Linked DNA regions of Cohaesibacter gelatinilyticus. The protein of the gene in region 1 interacts with the protein of each later gene in a pairwise test. Links are inferred from orthologs where the notes say so. Each region holds a gene or a part of one and is shown on either strand. Other genes may lie near its edges. The genes, in order: CRO57_RS08095 and CRO57_RS06805.

Region 1 (12,741 bases):
TTCTGCACCAACAATCTCTGCACCTGCAGCTTTAGCTTCTTCAGCCTTATCGCCACGTGCAAAAACAGCAACACGAACATTTTTACCAGAGCCCGCAGGCAGCTGACATACACCACGAACCATCTGGTCCGCATGACGCGGGTCAACACCGAGGTTCAGGGAGATTTCTACGGTCTCATCGAATTTGGCAGATGCAGCACCCTTGACCAGCTTCACAGCTTCTTCAACGGAATAAACCTTGTTTGCATCAACTTTTTCACGAGCAGCGCGGATACGTTTTCCTACATTAGCCATTGGATTATCCTACCACCTCGAGGCCCATGGAACGGGCAGAACCCTCAATCATCAACATCGCGGCTTCGATGTCGTTGGCATTGAGATCTTTCATCTTCTGCTCAGCAATTTCACGAACCTGATCCTTGGTCACGGAACCCGCCACATCACGACCAGGCGCACCAGAGCCCTTAGGCAGCTTGGCAGCTTTTTTCAGAAAGAAAGACGCCGGAGGTGTCTTCATTTCAAAAGTGAAAGACTTGTCCTGGTAAATGGTAATAATCACCGGAACCGGCGCATTTTTTTCCATTTCCTGCGTCTTGGCGTTAAACGCCTTACAGAATTCCATGATATTCAGGCCGCGCTGACCAAGAGCAGGACCAATTGGAGGGGATGGATTAGCAGCCCCTGCAGGAACCTGAAGTTTCAGGTAACCTTGAATCTTTTTTGCCATTTTTCTTTCCCTCGGCGCAAAGCACCTTCAGATAGACATGAGAAAGGGCGCGGTCGGACGGCTCGTTCGGCAAACGAACCAAATCTCCCGCACCTGTTATGATCAGAGTTTTTCAACCTGATTATATTCAAGCTCGACTGGTGTCGCACGACCAAAGATCGATACGGTAACCTTGAGGCGCGCACGCTCTTCGTCCACTTCCTCGACAAGCCCATTGAACGAAGCAAACGGCCCATCGGAAACCCGAACCTGCTCGCCAACTTCGAAACTGACGGTCGGCATCGGTTTCTCGACACCTTCCTGAACCTGATTCAACAAGCGATCCGCTTCCGCATTGGAAATTGGCATCGGCTTGTTGTCATTCCCCAGAAAGCCAGTGACTTTCGGGGTATTCTTGATCAAATGATAGGCGTCATCTGTCATTGCCATCTTCACCAGCACATAACCGGGGAAAAACTTGCGCTCAGATTCGACCTTGCGTCCACGACGCACTTCTACAAACTTCTCGGTCGGAACAAGAACTTCATCAAACAGATCACCAAGACCGGTCTGATCAGCCTTTTCACGAATAGCCTCCGCTACTTTCTTCTCGAAGTTCGAGTAGGCATGAACGATATACCACCGCTTTGCAATCGCCATGTCTATTAACCTCCCAGGCCAAGCACGAAGCTGACGCCAAATGACATGATCTGGTCAGCCAGCAAGAAAAAGATTGAAGCCAGGAAAACCATGACAAAAACCATCACAGTAGTAATGCCAGTCTCCTTCTGGGAAGGCCAGGTTACCTTCGATGCTTCAGATTTAACCTGCTGCAGAAAATCAAATGGGTTGGTCTTTGCCATGGAACCGCTCACATATAATAACGCGCGAAACAGAATTTCGCGCGTTCATAAGATTCTCACTACATATAATATCTTGCCATGCAAGATCAAGTGCGAAATGGCAGGGGCGGAGGGACTCGAACCCCCGACCCTCGGTTTTGGAGACCGATGCTCTACCAGCTGAGCTACACCCCTACTTCGCAAAACTTAGTGAAAACCAAGTTGGAGACTAACTATTGGAGTTCACAGACAACTGCAAGCGAAAAGATGACGAAATACAAAAAAATCAACAAGGGATCATCAAAACTTCATGAATTGTGACTCCATCCACAAAACCAACCTTCGATATCCATCCGTATCACCTTATTTCATCAAAATTATGAGAATCAAAAAACCCCTGAAAGCAATAGCTTGCAGGGGCTTCTTAAAGACATATCTCAAGTAAAGATGAAATCTCTTACTCGACGATAGAACCGACGATGCCGGCACCTACGGTACGGCCACCTTCGCGGATAGCGAAGCGCAGCTTTTCTTCCATAGCGATTGGCACGATCAGCTCAACATTCATCTCGACGTTATCGCCAGGCATAACCATCTCGGTACCTTCGTTCAGGGTAACAACACCCGTCACGTCAGTGGTACGGAAATAGAATTGTGGACGATAGTTGGTGAAGAACGGAGTATGACGACCGCCTTCTTCTTTCGTCAGGATGTAAGCTTCTGCTTTGAACTTGGTGTGTGGAGTAACGGAAGCTGGTGCACACAGAACCTGGCCACGCTCGACATCTTCACGCTTGGTACCACGCAGGAGAACACCAACATTGTCACCAGCTTCACCGCTATCAAGCAGCTTGCGGAACATTTCAACACCGGTACAGGTGGTTTTCTGGGTGTCTTTGATACCGACGATCTCAATCTCGTCACCAACATTGATCACGCCACGCTCAACACGACCGGTTACCACAGTACCACGACCAGAGATGGAGAATACATCTTCGATAGGCAGCAGGAATGGCAGATCCTTTGGACGCTCTGGAGTTGGGATATAATCGTCAACAGCAGCCATCAGTTCCATGATTGCTTCACGGCCGATTGCAGCGTCACGGTTCTCAACAGCAGCAAGAGCAGAACCTTTTACGATAGGAATATCGTCGCCTGGGAACTCGTAAGAATCCAGCAGTTCGCGAACTTCCATTTCAACAAGCTCAAGCAGCTCTTCGTCATCAACCTGATCAACTTTGTTCAGGAACACTACCAGAGCAGGAACACCAACCTGACGGGCAAGCAGGATGTGCTCACGCGTCTGTGGCATTGGGCCGTCAGCTGCAGAACAAACCAGGATAGCACCGTCCATCTGAGCAGCACCGGTGATCATGTTCTTCACATAGTCAGCGTGACCTGGGCAGTCAACGTGAGCATAGTGACGGTTCTCTGTCTCATACTCAACGTGAGCAGTAGAGATCGTGATGCCGCGAGCTTTCTCTTCTGGCGCACCGTCAATCTCATCATAAGCCTTAGCCTCAGCACCGCCCTTTTCAGCAAGGGTCATGGTGATAGCTGCGGTCAGGGTGGTTTTACCATGGTCAACGTGACCAATCGTGCCGATGTTTACATGCGGCTTATTACGTTCAAACTTTTCCTTAGCCATAGGAAATAGCTCTCATCATCAGGGGCTGAAAACACTTTGATATCTACAAGGTCTCAGCTCGCTTTAGGCGCCAAAAGGTCTGCTACTCAAAACGAGATACAAACCCGGTTAACACAAAAAGACCTGAGCTGGAGGCTCGGGACCAAACTGTAAGGGAGAGTGTAAACTTAAGAGGTGGAGCGGGTGAAGGGAATCGAACCCTCGTCATCAGCTTGGAAGGCTGTTGCTCTACCATTGAGCTACACCCGCGCGAGACGTACAGCGAAGAAATGGTGGAGGAGGCTGGATTCGAACCAGCGTACGCTAAGCGAACGGATTTACAGTCCGTCTCCTTTAACCACTCGGACACTCCTCCAAATTCTTCGCCATCCTGTCCCTGCGAACAGGTTGGTCTCGAAAAGCCCGCCAAGTCGCGGTCAGTTCGTGAGGCGGTTTATGCAAAACCCGGCCCACGAAGTCAACTACCCAATCTCAGTTTCTGTGCGTAATCTTCAATATCAACAGCCCGGAGCCTCCAACACCCCTCTCCCACAGACTTCAAAGGCGCAAATTTCCGCCGCTTTCAGGGGCTTCGCAAAAAATGGGGAAAAATTCACACCTCACATAAATGCATCATATCACACCATAAACCGACCCAGGATCAGGGAGCAAAAAAGTCATTATCTCACCTCACCGGCTTCGAAAAACATCCCATCAGATTGATACCGGTCAGCAATAGCTTGCCATGTGCTTGCAATCGGATATAACCCGGCGCAAACTCATCGAAACACGCGAGCACGCCAAATCAGGCCACGCATATAGAAGGCTCCACAATGACAAAGAACCGCTCACAAAAAGCCAAACGCAACCGTCAGATGGAGGCCAACTCTGCCAACAAGCGCCGTAACTCCCGGCGAGCCAATGATGACTTTGTGCATCTATTCGGCATTCACGCCGTCGCTGCCGCAGCTTCCAACCCCCAGCGCCCATTGCACAAACTTCTGGCAACCACAAACGCGGAAGCCAAACTGCGACAGGAAATCCAATCTCTAGGCGGCAATCCCGCACGTCTTGATGGAATTATTGAAACAGCGAATCCCAAAGATATCGATCAACATGCCAAGGGCGCGGTTCATCAGGGACTTTATCTGACTGCAGGTCAGCTGGAATCAGCTGCCATCTCCGATCTGGAAGATGCCAAGTTGGTTGTTATCCTCGACCAGATCACCGACCCCCACAATGTGGGCGCCATCATTCGCTCCAGTGTGGCACTGGGTGCAGATGCACTCATCATGACCGGTCGCCACAGCCCGGAAGAATCCGGGATCATGGCAAAAACCGCTTCCGGTGGCCTGGACATGATCACTATGGTGACAGTTCCAAATCTAGCCCGTGCTTTGGACGAAATTGCAGATATCGGCTTCCACACCATTGGATTTGATTCTGAGGAAAGTGCACCATTTGAAGAAATCATGCAGAAAACAGTACCAGATCAGAAACTGGCATTGATATTCGGCTCTGAAGGCAAGGGATTGCGCCGCCTGACCCGTGAGAAATGCGCTGAGCTGGCACGGCTGGATATGCCAGGCCCGATCAAGAGCCTCAATGTCTCCAATGCCGTTGCCATGACACTTTATGGGTGCCATCTAAGACGACAAAGCATCATTTCCTGATGCAGACAAAGATAAAACATTCCAAGCAAGAAAGGCCCCTGGGAGGGCCTTTTTTCGATCTGAAGAATTATCACTCAAGGCATAGATATGCAACTTGAGAAATTACATATTGAAAAAAGCCAGCCGTAGCTCACACAATAAGCCCGATAGAAAAGCCTGACAAAAACTCAACAAATCCGATTTTAAGGAAAAACAAGTGGTACAGGTAAGAGAAGGAATCTCGAACCAAACCCAGCGCTTTGGGTTGGTGGGCGGCAAAGCGCAAAGAAAAGTGGTGCCGGCAGAGAGACTTGAACTCCCGACCCCCTGATTACAAATCAGGTGCTCTACCAACTGAGCTATACCGGCGTTGAGGTGAGTTGATAATTTCGTAGGGCCGCTATGTCAAGGCGATATCAGGGGTTTTCCAAATAACGTGTGAATTGCCAGAAATTCCCTAGGCTTTTCATGAGACATTGTAAGACACCAAATAAAGGTGTCTCACGTCTCATATGAGACTTGGGTCTCAAGAATGGCAGAAACCGGTCCATGATCAGGCCGTGATTTTCTCATTATTTCAAAGCTTACCTGAATCATCGTCAGAAACATACCTGCGGTATCTTGTAGAGAATAAATTCAAACATCGACTAATATTGAGACATCAGTTCACATCAAAAAACGCCGCTAGCAATCACATATCGTTACCGACACCCGAATCCTCACTATGAAGCAAGACAGCTATTGTCTCTGATCACCCCTATGCAAATCCGCTAGCCCTTGAATACAATGGTTCTATTTCCATTGATAAAGACACGTCCTTCAATATGAAGACGCAATGCTTTTGAAAGCACACGGGCTTCCACATCACCACCCAGACGAACCAGATCAGAAGCACTATCTGAATGGCTCACACGCTCAGTGTCCTGTTCAATGATGGGGCCTTCATCAAGATTTGGGGTCACATAATGGGCTGTCGCTCCAATATGTTTCACCCCCCTCTCCCACGCGCGCTTATAAGGCATGGCGCCTTTGAAAGCTGGCAGGAAAGAATGATGAATATTGATGATCTTACCAAAATGACGTGAACTGAATTCGTCAGACAAGATTTGCATGTAGCGAGCCAAGACAACCAGTTCCGCACCTGAACGCTCGATCAATTCCTCAAGCTTTTGCTCCTGCTCCTGTTTGTTCTCTTTGGTTACAGGCCACAGATAATAGGGAATACCAAGACGTTCTACATCCGCCCGGCTATGAGCATGGTTTGAGACAACGGCAACAATATCAAGCGGCAGTTTACCGGTTTGAACACGATATAGAATATCAATCAGACAGTGGTCGAACTTCGAAACCATCAAGATGGTGGGCACCGCCCTGCCACTTTCGCGAACTGATAAGTCTGCATCAAAGCAAGATCGAAGAGCTTCAAGCTCTTGTTCGAGTTCGGACCAATCGGTCTGCTCAGTGCAGGTAAATTCAAGACGCAGGAAAAAGATTTCAGCCACATCATCTTCCCTGATGGAAGCGGGCTGCAAAAACTGAAAACTCTGGCCAATATTACATCCAAATCGATCCAGAACCTGTCCAAGACCGGAAACAATCCCGGCCTGGTCCTCACATTTCATTCTCAGGATATGCGTCATCATTTCTCTCATACGAAGCAAGCTGGTTATTGTTGTTTTTCAAGCAAGGCACGTTTTTGATCGCTGGCAAGCTCTTGATTGCCGATATGCAGCAACGCCCACATGTGAGGAAGAAACGAACGCCAGACCTCCATTTCAAATCGATCTTGCTCAAGACGCAGCAAAGTAATCTCAACACCGTCAAAGATCGTACGGGTACCAGACCCAACTGCGAGCAAACCCAGATCACGAGGACATCCAACGCTCAGCAATTCAGCCGCCTGCTCTCCACTCAGCGAAATACTCATCTGACGATCTGATATATCGGTCAAACTGTGTGGGCAGCTTGAATATAGATCTGCAAATGCCGCAACAATGTCATCCTTGGCATCCTCTGAGGCGGATAAAATCCACTCGTCTGGTCCAAGACATAAGGCGGAGCGATTTCCCTCTTCAGCATATCCATGGATTTTGGAAGGAATTTCCAACCCGAACGCTTTGGAGGCTTCAGACAGTTTTTGTTGAGCAATACGCAGATTTAAACGCGCCTTCGGTTCCTGCAATTTGATGGAAACCGGACCACTCATATCACTAATTACTTGAGAGCCAATCGCTTGGGGCAAATTCAGCGTCATTTCCATTGAACTAGTCATCACTTCACCTTCAAACCTTCAACCGGTCGCCTGCTGGATCATAAAATACACTGGAGCAAATCTCTGCTTCCAATACACACTCAGCCATCGGGATATAGATTGTCTCACCCATTCTAGATTGCCCCCCCTCAATGAGGGCCATGGCAATAGATTGCCCAAGCACTTCACTCCAATAGGAAGACGTCACATGCCCCACCATTTTCATCGGCAATGACTGGTGCGGATCATTGACAATTTGCGCACCCTCTTCGAGCACAATCTTGGGATCTTTGGTTTTCAGGCCAACCAATTGCTTTCGCCCTTCGGCAACGAGATCAGGGCGTTTCAGAGAGCGCATGCCCACGAAATCCGGTTTCTTCTTGGCAACTGCCCATCCAAGCCCTGCATCATAAGGCGTAACTGTACCGTCCGTATCCTGACCAACAATGATATAGCCCTTCTCGGCTCGCAACACATGCATGGTCTCGGTACCATAAGGACAGATATCGTAGGCCTTTCCGGCTTCATAGAGTTTAGACCAAAGCTCCAATCCATGACGAGCCGGTACATTGATTTCAAAACCAAGCTCACCGGTAAAGGACAGACGGAACAAGCGCGCAGGAAAGCCAGCAACTTTGCATTCAGCCACCGACATATGAGGCAAAGCTTCATCGCTCATATCCTGCCCCTCCACAAACGGTTCCAATAGCTTGCGAGCATTTGGACCATTCAAGGCGATGGTTGCCCATTGTTCCGTGGTAGAGGTCAACCAAACCTGCAAGTCTGGCCACTCGGTTTGCAGATAGTCTTCCATCATATTCAGGACACGGGCAGCACCGCCCGTTGTCGTGGTGATATGGAACTTGTCCTCGCTCAGGCGGCCAATGACACCATCATCCAGAATGAACCCATCTTCCCCTAACAGAACACCATAACGGCAACGCCCAGGAGCAAGTTTGGTCCATGGGTTGGTATACATGCGGTTCATGAACTCAACCGCATCAGGCCCAACCACTTCAATTTTGCCAAGGGTAGACGCATCAAACATGCCAACTGACTTGCGTGTTGCAGCACACTCACGCGCCACAGCCTTGCGCATGTCTTCACCAGATTTTGGGAAATACCAAGCCCTGCGCCATTGCGAGACAGGCTCGAAAGCCGCGCCGTTTTTCTCGGCCCAACTATCGATTGGTGTTTTACGTGTCAGCTCGAATTGACCATCTTTGTGATAACCGGCAAATACACCAAATGTCGTTGGGGTATAGGGAGGCCGGAATGTGGTCAGTCCCACTTTCGGCACTTCCTTGCCCACAGCGTCGGCCGCAATTTCCAATCCATTCATATTGGACATTTTGCCCTGATCGGTCGCCATGCCGTTTGTGGTGTACCGTTTGACATGTTCAATCGAATGCATGCCTTCACGTACAGCCAGACGAATGTCCTTGGCCGTCACATCATTCTGGAAATCGATGAAAGCCTTGGCTTTGCCAGGATTGCCGTTTGTAGGCAATTCCCGATGTGTCTCACCAGTTCCAGCGCGATCATTGCCAACAGAATAAGTAACGTCCTCGCCGGACAAGTCCAAAGCCGTGATTGCTTCCAGTCCTGCTTTGGCACCATCTTCCAGAGCGGAAGAAATACCCCATAGCCCACGGCAGGCACCAGCAATCTGGCATTCTTCGTTGCTTTGGTCCGGAAGAAAGACACGCGCCTCTTCATCCCACTTCAGGCTGCCCTTCGTGTGCGAGAACAAATGCAGGGATGGTGTCCAACCACCACACATCAAAAGCACATCGCAGGAAAGTTCAAGAGCAGCTCCCACAACTCCGTGGGCGACCGGATTGACAGAGACAGACTTGATCCGAAGACGCCCTGATGTAGTGGTCGCCGTATGGCCAAGAAACACTTCAATGCCGCGTTGTCGCGCCTGATCCAGCAGCGCATCATCCATATCCACCCGAGTATCAACAATGGCAACCACATTGGCACCAGCATCTTGGTAATCAAATGCAGCATACCAGGCACTGTCATGCGACGTTAAAAAGACCGGTGTCTTGCCAACCATTACCCCAAAACGGTTCAGATAGTTCTGTCCTGCACCGGCCAGCATGACACCGGGGCGATCATTCCCATCAAAGACCAATGGCCGCTCGATTGCACCTTGTGCCAGAATGACCTGCTTTGCGCGAACGCGCCACATTCTCTCACGCGGACTATTTTCAGGAACGTCCGCCAGATGATCTGTAAGCTTTTGTGCGAGAGCGACCATATTCTGATGATAATAGCCAATGGCTGTGGTTCGGCTCATCAGGCGAACATTGTCCATGGCGCGAAGTTGATCGAGGCTGGTTTTGAGCCACGCTGATGAGCTGACACCATCAATCTCAATGCTCTCTTCGCTTAGAAGTGAGCCACCGAGTTCGGCTTGTTCATCGACCAGAACAACTTCCGCCCCAGATTTGGCAACCTGCAGCGCAGCAGCGATACCAGCTGCACCCGCTCCAACGATCAATACGTCACAATGCAAATAACGAGATGCATAGATATCCGGATCGACCTTCGTGGGAGAGACGCCAAGTCCAGCAGAGGCCCGAATGACAGGCTCATAGAGTTTGTCCCAGAAGCTCTTCGGCCACATGAAAGTTTTGTAGTAAAAGCCAGCCGAGAAGAGCATATAGAGACGATCATTGATCGCTCCCATATCAAAGCTGAGCGATGGCCACTTGTTCTGACTGGTTGTGATCAGTCCGTCATAAATTTCTTGCGTAGTGGCGCGAGTGTTGGGTTCGAAACGGCTGTTATCTGCCCCTGGGCGCTGTGTACCTATCAGCGCATTGGGTTCTTCAGAGCCAGCGGTCAGCACTCCACGAGGTCGGTGATATTTGAAGGACCGCCCCATCAGGTGGACACCATTGGCAAGCAAAGCAGACGCAACGGTGTCACCTTCAAATCCTCGATAGGATTTGCCATCAAAGGTGAAAGTCACCGGTTTGGATTGATTCACACGGCCTTTGCCGGAAATACGATAGCTGCTCATTTTGCCAACTCTTTCAACTCATCTTCCGTCGGGCGAGGCGTGCCGCTTTTGTAGGTGGTCAGGAACTGATCGCTGACCGTGTCGCGAACGGCATTGAAGAAACGGGCACAGCCATGGATATGGCGCCAACGTTCGAAATGCAGGCCTCGCTCATTGGTGCGAATGAACAGAAAATTGCGCCATTCCTCGTCACTCAACTCTTCCGGCCTTACCGGTCGATCAATATGGGCTTCTCCTGCATAGGCAAATTCCAGCTCCGGCAGGGTTTCCTCACAATGAGGGCAACGGATCATCAACATGTCGGGATCTCCTTATCGCCAGATCAATGGGCAACAGCGGCGGCGGCAGCTTCATCAATCAGCCGGCCGGTCTGGAAGCGCTCAAGAGTGAATGGGGCATTGATGGGGTGCGGTTCGTCCTTGGCAACTGTGTGGGCCAGGACATGGGCTGCACCGGGCGTTGCCTTGAAGCCGCCAGTCCCCCAACCACAATTGACATAAAGACCCTTTACCGGTGTCTTGCCCAAAATGGCCGAGCGGTCCGGGGTTACGTCCACGATCCCGCCCCATTTGCGAAGCATCCGCATGCGACGGAAAATCGGGAAAATCTCACAGATGGCAGCAACCGTATGCTCAATCAGAGGCAATCCACCGCGTTGCGAGTAGGAGATATATTGATCAGTACCCGAGCCAATCACCAGCTCTCCTTTGTCCGACTGGCTGATATAGGCATGCACGCTGTTCGACATCACAACGCACGGCATGATCGGTTTGACCGGCTCGGAGACCAGAGCTTGCAGTGGGAAACTTTCCAAAGGCAGCTGAACATCTGCGGTCTGCATGACAACGGAAGTGTTACCCGCAGCAGAAACAGCAACTTTTTTGGCCTTGATAAAGCCCTTGCCCGTCTCGACACCTTCAACAGCTCCGTCAGCTCCTCGTCTAATCGAAAGAACAGGGCAATTCTGAATGATATCGACACCGCGTGCTGCCGCTGCACGGGCATATCCCCAAGCTACAGCATCATGGCGGGCTGTCCCCGCACGCTGCTGAAACGCAGCTCCCATCACGGGATAACGAGCTGTTGGTGAGATATCCAGCGGAGGGCAGATGGCCTTGGCTTCTTCCGGGCTGATCCATTTGTTGTCAACGCCGTTGAGACGGTTCGCATGGATATGACGCTTGAAGCTCTGAACATCATGAACGTTATGAGCCAGCATCATGACGCCGCGTTGAGAAAACATGACGTTGTAGTTCAGCTCCTGGCTCAGCCCATCCCATAGATCCACGGCATGATCATACAGACCCGCACTTTCATCATAGAGATAATTGGACCGAATGATGGTGGTGTTGCGTCCGGTGTTGCCACCGCCCAACCAACCTTTTTCGATCACGGCAACATTGGTAATGCCGTGCTCCTTGGCCAGATAATAGGCTGCACCGAGCCCATGGCCACCGGCACCGACAATAATGACATCATATTCAGACTTAGGGGCAGCATCTGGCCATTGCTTCGGCCATTTTTTATGGCCACTCAGAGAATTGCGAAGCAAGGAAAAGGCGGAAAAATGGGTCACAGCAGGTTCCTCTTCAAATCAGAGGGTCACTCTTCTATGAAATACCAGTTCTGTATGGTATATATGCGCAAAACAAATGGTTTATTTGCGCTATATTTGGATTTCGGAACATGCAAGCTCCTCGCAAGGCTGTGACAGCAAAACCACGCCTATCAGTTGCCTTCATCTTGGCTCGGCATTTCACTCTTAGCGCGTTTGCAAGCTTCATCGACGTTCTGCGTCTATCGGCTGACGAAGGAGATAGCAGCCGCAAGATCCTGTGTGACTGGACCGTCCTTTCCCCCAACATGCATCCGGTCACATCCAGTTGCGGCATTCAGGTTCAACCGACCGAACGCTTGGGCGATCCAAATCGATTTGACTATATCGCAGTAGTCGGCGGGCTGATGAATGAGGTGGAAACACTCCCACCTGAGGTGGATGCTTTTCTGATCCGCGCGGCGAATAGCAAGATTCCGCTCATTGGTCTTTGCACCGGGGCCTTCAGTTTGCACCGTCTGGGCCTCATGGAAGGTCGAGAATGCTGTGTCAGCTGGTTTCATAGGGAGGATTTCCTTGAGCAGTTCAACGACTTGAACCCGGTTTCCAATCAGATCTTTGTCATTGATGGAGACAGATTGACTTGCTCTGGTGGAGTGAGTTCTGCTCATTTGGCGGCTCACCTGGTCAGCAAACATGTCGGTGCCAGTCAGGCTCAAAAGAGCTTGAACATCATGATCATTGACGAGTTCCAGCATAGCAGCAAAGCGCAACCAGGCATCCCGACCAACCTGAAAACCAACGACGAACTGGTCAAACATGCCCTCCTGATCATGCAGGAAAATATGGAAACACCATTGTCTGTGGCCTCAATTGCCAAGCGCCTGAAAGTCAGTCGCCGGAATCTGGAGCAACATTTTCAAAAAGCATTGGCGATGTCACCAAGCCAGACAAATGTTCGCATCCGTCTGGATTATGCCAAATATCTGATGAAAGAAAAATCGAACTCCCTGGCCAAGATTGCAACCATGACCGGTTTCTGCGATGCCTCGCATTTCGCTCGCATTTTCA
Region 2 (2,938 bases), 280 kb from region 1 along the record:
TTCTCACTACGCTCTTCCAAAGAGGTGCGAGTGGTCTCACCGATCAGCTCCTGCACGATATCGCCCATCAGAGCTTTCCCGTGCAGTTTGCGGACATGAGATGCTGGCACTTTGCCCGGGCGGAAACCATTGATCTGGATCTGCCCTTTGATCTCTTCAATCTTGCTCACCAGACGAGCTTCAAGATCAGAAGCAGGAACAACGACGTTCAATTCGCGTTTCAGTCCTTCGGACAGGGTTTCAGTCACCTGCATATCAATCTGCTTTCGTAGTTAGATCAAATTTCTGTACTCTTGGGGAGGTCGTGCATCGTCCTCACCCTTTCACTTGCTGATTCACCTGTCGCCCAACGAAGAGAGGCCGCCGCAGCAGCCACACTTCAATCCAGCCACCCCCGAACCAACAAAGCAAGGGAGAGATTTGGTACGGGTGGAGGGACTTGAACCCCCACGGCTCGCGCCACCAGAACCTAAATCTGGCGTGTCTACCAATTCCACCACACCCGCACATTTGGCGCCCAGCGCCAGCAAATCGAGCGGGGCCTCTATAGCAATAGCTTTTCAAAAGAGCAAAGACATTTTCTGCATTTGCCCCCAATTCCCCACACATATAAGAGAATTTGACAAAAAAGTCACCTTTTCCCCTGATTTATTGCGCTAAAAAGCCATCTCAAACCAGCAATCAAAGCAAAAAAAGCCCCCCACTTTTTCAGTTATTCTCCAAAAAGTCTGGCAAACAACATCGGCATACAATCCGGCAGGTCTTCAGATATCAACCCGGCACCAAGTATCTTGCCTGCTTCTTTGTGAAACCAGACTGCGGCACATGCTGCTTCAAAGGGAATCATGCCCTGCCCGGCGAGACCTGCTACGGTTCCAGCCAAAACATCCCCCGACCCGGCGGTTGCCAAATACGGAACACCATCAGACTGAATGACCGCAGCTCCTTCCGGACTGGCGATCACGGTATCAGCGCCCTTCAATATAATGATGGCGCCACTTCGTTTGGATGCTTCGATTGCACAAGAGAGTTTCGATCTCCCATTCTGTCCGCGCAAGCGATGGGATAGATCAGGAAAGAGCCGCGCAAACTCACCTTCATGTGGCGTCAGAATCAATTGCCCATTTTTTGCAGGTACACTGGCACCCAGCATTTCGATACCATCCATACCAAATCTGGCAACCAAGGTAAGAGCATCCGCATCCAGAACAACAACGCCATCTTGCTGAAGAGCTTCAGAGACAAGACCCGCATGTTCCTTATCCAGCCCCATACCCGGTCCGAGAAGAAGCGCATCATAATTACGCTCTGAGAGAATTTTGCTGAATGACATGAACTCTGAAATCGGCTCCACCATTACGGACGTCACTTGCGCCGCAACCACGCCAACCGCATCATGAGGCGGAGCCAACGTGACCAATCCAGTGCCAGCACGAAGAGCAGCCCGCGCGGCAAGCCTTGCCGCACCACTTGATGACACCCCTCCACTCACCACAAGACAATGACCCCGATGAAATTTGTGATCTGCCAAACGGAATGCATCCATTTGTTCTATCGGCTTTATTGCTTCTGGCAGATCAGATCGCCACAACCACGGATCATTGACCAAAGCAACAAAACCGCATTCGTCCAACACATTTGCTTCGATACCAATTTGTGCCAACTTCAGATCCCCGCAATAAGCCGAACCGGGATAAAGCAGATGACCTGGCTTGCGAGCAAAGAAAGTTACTGTCCTCTGCGCCTTCACGGCAGCTCCGCGAACCAATCCACTGGCACCCTCGACACCGCTGGGTAGATCAACCGACAACACCGGCAAGCTGCTTTCATTAAGTTTATCAACCAGCTCTGACAGCTCACCTGTTACCGGGCGATCAAGTCCTGCACCAAAAAGGGCATCGATCACAAGATCTGCATCTTGCCAAAGTCCTGAACTCAGAGGGTAAATCTCCTCCCCCCAATCATCCGCCGCAAGTCGTGCATCCCCCCTCAGCATATCCACCTCAACCGAGCAGCCAACAATCGCGCTCCAGCCTTCTTCTTCCAGTAAACGAGCAGCAACCAACCCGTCGCCACCATTATTTCCGGGGCCACAAAGTATACAGACCATACCGGAAGCCGAAGACCCGGTTTGCTCCTCGAGTAAATCCTGTGCGGCACGTGCGACCGCCTCTCCTGCTTTTTCCATAAGATCATAGCCGGGGATCCCGCCTTCAATAGTCAGACGGTCAGCTTCCGACATCTGGTCAGGGAGAAGAATTTCCAAGGGATCACGTGACAAGCTCATGCTTTCCTCCTTCAATCTGATCGAAGGCGAATAGAGACTCAATAACAGCCCAATTCATCCTGAAGAAAGGATAGCAAACAGCAGGCAACAAAATAGTATTTTGGCAGGCTGTCCACCGGCACATCGCCATACCCCAAAAGACACAGATTACGGAACAAAATTGACAATTGCACAATTTTTAGGCAATTGCTCAATTTTGCACCAGAAGCTTTCCCCATTTTGCCTGATAATTCGACCTTCTGACACTGGCTTGGGTCATAAAACTCTGCTTCTATGTGCCCGAATTGAGTTGGCATAGGCTCTGCTTAAAATTTCATCGTTTAGGATTTTTATAGTCCAGCGAGAAAAATTAGAGCCGAAGTCACAAATTACGCAAAGCAGATACCCAGTCAACGGGTATATTCGGGAGCCTGAGTGCCATGAAAAAGATCGAGGCAATCATCAAGCCCTTCAAGCTTGATGAAGTGAAGGAAGCATTGCAGGAAGTTGGCCTGCAGGGCATTACCGTCATTGAAGCCAAAGGCTTTGGGCGCCAAAAAGGCCATACCGAACTGTATCGCGGTGCGGAATATGTCGTCGACTTCCTCCCCAAGGTAAAAGTTGAAGTCATTCTGGCAGACGAGCAGGTAGATGCTGCAATTGAAGCCATTC

The links.
Region 2: the proteins of CRO57_RS08095 (region 1) and CRO57_RS06805 interact in binary tests that used the Escherichia coli proteins (3 or more experiments, as listed by UniProt). The link is inferred for Cohaesibacter gelatinilyticus from one-to-one orthologs.

What each region holds. Positions count from the first base shown.
Region 1 is NZ_OBEL01000001.1:1,798,105-1,810,845, forward strand. What follows is about bases 3,119-5,928. They hold CRO57_RS08095 (TrmH family RNA methyltransferase), read left to right. Parts: upstream 3,119-4,008; coding sequence 4,009-4,848; downstream 4,849-5,928. Other genes in these bases: tuf (elongation factor Tu), read right to left, coding at 3,119-3,196; purU (formyltetrahydrofolate deformylase), read right to left, coding at 5,598-5,928. Outside these bases: rplA (50S ribosomal protein L1), read right to left, coding at 1-294; rplK (50S ribosomal protein L11), read right to left, coding at 299-727; transcription termination/antitermination protein NusG, read right to left, coding at 830-1,360; preprotein translocase subunit SecE, read right to left, coding at 1,372-1,569; more of tuf, read right to left, coding at 2,006-3,118; more of purU, read right to left, coding at 5,929-6,470; CRO57_RS08110 (sarcosine oxidase subunit gamma), read right to left, coding at 6,494-7,099; CRO57_RS08115 (sarcosine oxidase subunit alpha), read right to left, coding at 7,110-10,115; CRO57_RS08120 (sarcosine oxidase subunit delta), read right to left, coding at 10,112-10,414; CRO57_RS08125 (sarcosine oxidase subunit beta family protein), read right to left, coding at 10,438-11,691; CRO57_RS08130 (GlxA family transcriptional regulator), read left to right, coding at 11,802-12,741. UniProt on the Escherichia coli protein: Specifically methylates the ribose of guanosine 2251 in 23S rRNA.
Region 2 is NZ_OBEL01000001.1:1,523,186-1,526,123, forward strand. It holds CRO57_RS06805 (NAD(P)H-hydrate dehydratase), read right to left. Parts: upstream 2,288-2,938; coding sequence 713-2,287; downstream 1-712. Other genes in the region: tig (trigger factor), read right to left, coding at 1-254; CRO57_RS06815 (P-II family nitrogen regulator), read left to right, coding at 2,707-2,938. UniProt on the Escherichia coli protein: Bifunctional enzyme that catalyzes the epimerization of the S- and R-forms of NAD(P)HX and the dehydration of the S-form of NAD(P)HX at the expense of ADP, which is converted to AMP.